DNA from 2 places in the Cupriavidus sp. 01L46 genome. Region 2 is predicted to be linked to the other one. Evidence: riboswitches for the same ligand, from Rfam matches in the RefSeq annotation. Region 2 holds a riboswitch; the other holds the start of a gene.
The links. A riboswitch is a leader RNA that binds a small molecule or an ion and turns the genes downstream of it on or off. The one in region 2 is predicted to bind glycine.
Positions count from the first base shown of each region.

Region 1 (3,180 bases), on a different contig from region 2:
TAGTCACGGAATTGCGCGCGCCGCTCGAACTTGTGGGCCGACAAGCGGAACACGACCGACTCCGCCTCGTGCTCCTCATCGTTCATCGGGTTGACGGCAATGGGGTCGCCCATGCCGTGCTCGCTCCACAGCTTCTTGTCGAACAGCTTGGGATTGTTGGAGATGACCGCGTTGGCCGCCTCCAGGATGCGCACGGTGGAGCGGTAGTTCTGCTCCAGCTTGACCACCTTCAGATCGGGGAAATCGGTCTGCAGCAGCTTGAGGTTGTCCAGCGTGGCGCCGCGCCAGCCGTAGATGGCCTGGTCGTCGTCGCCCACCGCGGTGAAGGCCGGCGCGCGCAGGTGCGAGCCGCCGGCGAGCTGCTTGAGCAGCTGGTACTGGCAGGCGTTGGTGTCCTGGTACTCGTCCACCAGGAAGTAGCGCAGCCGGTTCTGCCAGCGCAGGCGCACCTCTTCGTTGCGCGCGAACAGCTCAGCCGGCAGGCGGATCAGGTCGTCGAAGTCCACCGCCTGGTAGGCATGCAGCGTAGCCACGTAGTTGCGGTAGATCAGCGCCGCCTGGTGATCGTCGGGGTTGTCGGCCTGGGCGATGGCGGTTTCGGGATCGACCATGCCGTTCTTCCACAGCGAGATGGTGCTCTGCACGCTGCGGATCAGCTTCTTGTCGGTGGAGGCGAGCTGCTCCTGCACCATGCCGAAGCAATCGTCCGAGTCCATGATGGAGAAGCGCGGCTTCAAGCCCACGTGCTCGGCCTCGGCGCGCAGGATCTGCACGCCCAGCGAGTGGAAGGTGCTCACCGTGATCTGCTTGATGGGGATGCGCTTGCCCTCGCGCGTGGTCTTGCCTTCCATCAGCTTGGCGATCCGCTCCTGCATCTCCTTGGCGGCCTTGTTGGTGAAAGTCACCGCCGCGATGTGCTTGGGCTGGAAACCCTTGTCCTCGATCAGGTGGGCGATCTTCTGCGTGATCACCCGGGTCTTGCCCGAGCCGGCGCCGGCGAGCACCAGGCAGGGGCCGTCGAGGTAGCGAACGGCTTCGGATTGGGCAGGGTTGAGTCCGTGGGTCATGCGTGGCGGGAAGTGACGGATGTGCAGCGTGGAGGCGCGCGCTGGCTGGGCGGAGGGTGGATGCTAACACGCGGCCGAGGCACCTTTGCGGCAATGAAAGTGGCTCGGCAGGGAGGAGGTAACACTTCGTAAGGTCCGGATCCATGGGCATGCCGGCACCGTCTAACTTACATGTCCGCACGTGTGCGCTCCGTGCCGGATGCATGTCACGATACATTGGAGCGAATCATGAAAACCCTGCAATCCCTGGGCAAGGTCGCCTTGATCGGTATCGCGGTAGCGAGCATGGCCGGCTGTGCCGACATGACTCCCAAGCAACGTAACACCGCGATCGGTGCCGGCGTGGGCGCGGTCGGCGGCGCGGTGCTGACCGGCGGTGATGCGCTGGGCACGCTCGGCGGCGCCGCGGTTGGCGGCGTGATCGGTAACGTCACGACTAGCAACCCTCACAGGAGGTAGGCGAGCCGCCCGGCCCTTGCGCCGTTCCCATGGCGCCGGGGTCGGCGCGGACCGCGTTGACAAAGCCTGGGAGCTCCCGTAAATTGCGCGCATCCGACCGGGAGAGCGCGCAGATCTTGCGCCGCCGAAGGGGTATCACCCGAAAACTCTCAGGCACCATGGACTGGTTGGATCGGCTTGCAACATGCACACGATGCACGCCGTACTCTGGAGAGCGGCACCCGCCACTGATCGATCCGTCGACAGCATTGGTGAGCGTGCCCACCGAAGGGGCGCGCAAGGCTAGGGTTTCCAGCAATTGGGATCCCGCCTTGTAATCTCTCAGGTATCGAGGACAGAGGGGTCATCCGCCACAGCGGATCTGGCAGCGCTATGGCGCGCCGAATCCTGCGGCGGATGGCCCTTTTTCGTTTTCGAACCGAGATTTGCCTTCCCCCGAGGATTCCATGACGCTCCAGGCCACGCCCCTCAACGCCATCCACCGCGCACTCGGCGCCCGCATGGTCGACTTCGGCGGCTGGGACATGCCGGTCAACTACGGCTCCCAGATCGAGGAACACCATGCCGTGCGCAGCGATGCCGGCATGTTCGACGTCTCCCACATGTGCGTGGTCGACCTCAAGGGCGCCAATGTGCGCCCCTTCCTGCGCGGCCTTCTGGCCAACAACGTCGACAAGCTGCAAACGCCGGGCAAGGCGCTGTACTCCTGCATGCTGGATGAGAAGGGTGGCGTCATCGACGACCTGATCGTCTATTTCTTCGCCGAGGACGACTTCCGCCTGGTGGTCAACGCCGGTACGGCCAATGACGACATCCAGTGGATCGCGGCACGCAATGCCGCCACCGGCAGTGGCGTGGCCATCACCCCACGCCGCGGYGACAACGCGCCCGAAGGCGTGGAGCCGCTGGCTATCGTCGCCGTGCAAGGCCCGAACGCCCGCGCCAAGGTCTGGAGCGCCTTCCCCTCCACGCAACCCAGCGAAGCCCTGAAGCCGTTCAATGCGCTGGTCGTGCAGGATTCCGCGCTGGGCGAAGTCATGGTGGCGCGCACCGGTTACACCGGTGAAGACGGTTTCGAACTGGTGGTGCCCGCTGCGAATGTGGCTGGCCTGTGGGAAAAGCTGGTCGCCGAGGGCGTGCACCCGGCGGGCCTGGGCGCGCGCGACACGCTGCGCCTGGAGGCCGGCATGAACCTGTACGGCCAGGACATGGATATCCACACCTCGCCGCTCAATGCCGGCCTGGCCTGGACCGTGGACCTGCAAAGCGAACGCGACTTCACCGGCAAGGCGGCCCTGGTCGCCGGTGGCCAGGCCCAGCAGTTCGTCGGGCTGATCCTGCGCGAAAAAGGCGGCGTGCTGCGCGCCCATCAGAAGGTCATCACCCCCGCTGGCGAAGGCGAAATCACCAGCGGCACCTTCAGCCCCTCGCTGTCCCAATCCATCGCTTTTGCCCGCCTGCCGCGCGACGTGGCCATCGGCGCCGAAGTGCAGGTCGAGATCCGCGACCGCAAACTCGCCGCGACTGTGGTTAAACTGCCGTTTGTGCGCAATGGCAAGGCACTCGTGAGCTGAACGCTCGCACCGGTCACAGCGCGCCCGCCGGCGGTTACCCCGTCGAACATCGACATCCCCCGGCTGGCGCTGAATAACAA
Region 1 is NZ_JBFTSF010000002.1:20,696-23,875, forward strand. It holds gene AC1DS3_RS01015 (UvrD-helicase domain-containing protein) at 1-1,067, opposite strand, end outside; gene AC1DS3_RS01020 (glycine zipper 2TM domain-containing protein) at 1,296-1,526, shown strand; glycine riboswitch at 1,615-1,702, shown strand; glycine riboswitch at 1,724-1,874, shown strand; gene gcvT (glycine cleavage system aminomethyltransferase GcvT) at 1,973-3,100, shown strand.
Region 1: another riboswitch for glycine. It lies ahead of gcvT (glycine cleavage system aminomethyltransferase GcvT); the one in region 2 lies ahead of AC1DS3_RS07445 (D-amino acid dehydrogenase).

Region 2 (3,180 bases):
TTCGGGACGCGCTGTCCCAGCGATTGCAGGCGAGCCTGGGCGCGGTCGATGCCTACCAGCATGGCAGGTCCGGCGCGGAGCCGCTTTACCGCGTCAGCGCGGAAGTGGTGCAGATCGATGCCCAGATCGACGAACGCGTCAGCGCCATCGTCAACTGGACCGTGCGCCGAATGCCCGATGGCAGGGTGACGGTGGGCCACACACGGGCGGAGTTGGCCGCGCCGGGTGGCGTGGACGGCGTTGTCGCTGGCTATCAGCAGGTAGTGGTCAACGCTGCTGCCGATATCGCGGCGGCTGTGCGTTCGCTACGGCTGTGAGTCTCGCGCGGCGTGGCCTCTGTGGCGCATCGCCTGGTGCCTCAAAATATCAATCAATAAAATTGAACAAGTTATCCGACGAACTCATCACATCGACGGCCGGCTCTGCCATAAAGTTCAACCTATGGACGGATCGGCGCCAAAGACGACGTTCTAAATAATTCAACCATGTAGCCAAGTGGCCAAATAGCCAAGTAGCCAAGGAGAGAGAAATCATGACCAACGCCAAGCTCGAAGTCCTGACCCCGCAAAACAGCCAGCTGATCTTCATCGACCACCAGCCGTAGATGGCCTTCGGCGTGCAGTCAATGGACCGCCAGGCGATGAAGAACAACGCGGTCGGGCTGGCCAAGGCGGCCAGGATCTTCAATATCCCCACCACCATCACCACGGTGGAGAGCGAGTCTTTCTCCGGCTACACCTACCCCGAACTGCTTGACGTATTCCCCGGCCAGCAGACGCTGGAACGCACCTCGATGAACTCGTGGGACGACCAGAAGGTGCGCGACGCGCTGGCCGCCAACGGCCGCAAGAAGATCATCGTGGCCGGCCTGTGGACCGAGGTTTGCAACACCACCTTCGCGCTGTCCGCGATGCACGACAGCGACTACGAGATCTACATGGTGGCCGACGCCTCCGGCGGCACCAGCAAGGAAGCTCCCGCCCGCTGAAATTCGCGGCCTGAACCCGCAGGGAACTTCCCCAGGCAGTCAGACTAGTGCTAAAGTTCCGAGCCATGCCACCTGGTATTACCCGGCGGCATGCAAAGTGATATCGGGAGAGACTGCCTAGCCAAGCGCCGGGCAGCGCCGAAGGAGCAACCGCCCCGGAAACTCTCAGGCAAAAGGACCGGTATCACGTTTGAACTCTGAAGAACCCCGGCGCTCGTCAGCCGGCGGTACCGAAGGAGCAAGCGATCCTCGCCACCCCCAAAGTGGCGTATCGTGAATCTCTCAGGTCAAGGACAGAGGGGGCGTCTTTTGTGCATGCCGCGCAAGAGGCTCCCATCCGACGTCCTGGAACCATAGAGATGAAAACAATTGCCGTTATCGGTGGTGGCATCACCGGCGTGACCACTGCCTATGCGCTCGCCAAACGCGGTTTCTCGGTCACGCTGCTCGAAAAACACCGCTATGCCGCCATGGAAACCTCGTTCGCCAACGGCGGCCAGCTTTCCGCTTCCAACGCCGAAGTCTGGACACACTGGTCCACCATCCTCAAGGGCATCAAGTGGATGCTCAAGAGCGATGCGCCGCTGCTGGTCAACCCGCGCCCGAGCTGGCACAAGCTGTCCTGGTTCGCCGAGTTCATCGCCGCCATTCCCCATTACCGCAAGAACACCATCGAGACCACGCGCCTGGCAATTGCCGCGCGCGACCACCTGTTCTCCTGGGCGGCGGCCGAAGGCATCGATTTCGACCTGAAGAAGGAAGGCATCCTCCATATCTATCGCGACAAGGCGGGTTTCGAGCATGCCGGCAGGGTGTCCAAGCTGCTGGCCGAGGGCGGGCTGGAGCGCCACGCCGTCACGCCGGAAGAAATGCGCGCCATCGAGCCGACCCTGGCCGGGCAGTACTACGGTGGTTATTTCACCCAGAGCGACTCCACTGGCGACATCCACAAGTTCACCAGCGGCATGGCCGCGGCCATCGACCGCCTGGGCGTGCGTTGCCTGTACAGCCAGGATGTCCAGTCGGTCAGCACCGATGGCCGGCAGGTCACCATCGTCAGCAGCGATGGCCAGCAGGCCGAATCGCGCGTGTTCGACGGCGTGGTTGTCTGTGCCGGCACGGCCAGCCGGGCGCTGGCGGCCAGCCTTGGCGATCGCGTCAACATCTATCCGGTCAAGGGCTATTCGATCACCGTCAACCTGAATGACGCGCAAAGCCAGGCGGCCGCGCCCGTCGTGAGCCTGCTCGACGACGAGACCAAGCTGGTCACCAGCCGCCTGGGCGTTGACCGCTTCCGCGTGGCGGGCACGGCGGAGTTCAACGGCTACAACCGCGACATCCGCGCCGATCGCATCCGCCCGCTGGTGGAGTGGGTCAACCAGTGCTTCCCCGGCGTCAGCACGCGCAGCGTGGTGCCCTGGGCCGGCCTGCGGCCGATGATGCCTACCATGCTGCCGCGCGTGGGCCGGGGCCGTGCGCCCTGCGTGTTCTACAACACCGGCCACGGCCACCTGGGATGGACGCTGTCGGCGGTCACTGCGGACATGATCGGCGATGTGGTGCAGCAAGCCATGGGCGCCAGGCGTGCGCATGGCGTGCAGGACTCGGTGGCGCTGGTGACTCCGTAACGGGCCGCGTAAGGGGCCGGACGCGTTACGCRCCAAGCGCGGCCATATTCTCCACCCGCAACGTCTGCGGGACCGACAGCGAGATATCGGCCGCGCGCAGCCGCTTCAGTATCTCGAACAACAGGTCGCTCTTGGTCGCGGTGGCGATCCGGGGGCTGCCGACGTAGCCCGTCACGCTAAGCGTGATTCCGTTCGGCGCCAGCTGGCTGAACGTGACGGATGGCGCGGGCTTGTCGAGGATCGCCTCATTTTCCCGATAGGAGTCGAGCAGCAGTTCGCGCACCTGTTCGGGATCGATGTTCAGCGGGAAGGTGAGCAGCAGCGTCGCGACGCCTTGCGTGCTGTTGCTCATCGTCACGTTGCGCAGGTTCTGCGAGATCAGCTGCGAGTTGGGCACGATCACGGTCGAGCGGTCGCCCAGCAGGATCTCCGTCGCGCGCACGTTGATGCGCTTGATGTCGCCCTCCAYGCCGCCGATGCTTACCATGTCGCCGACCTTCACCGGGCGCTCGGTCAGCAGGATGAGCCCCGACACGAAGTTCTTGACGATCTCCTGCAGGCCGA
Region 2 is NZ_JBFTSF010000027.1:25,037-28,216, forward strand. It holds gene AC1DS3_RS07435 (PqiC family protein) at 1-317, shown strand, start outside; partial or broken gene AC1DS3_RS07440 (isochorismatase family protein) at 533-976, shown strand; glycine riboswitch at 1,083-1,179, shown strand; gene AC1DS3_RS07445 (D-amino acid dehydrogenase) at 1,348-2,616, shown strand; gene AC1DS3_RS07450 (DUF3772 domain-containing protein) at 2,642-3,180, opposite strand, start outside.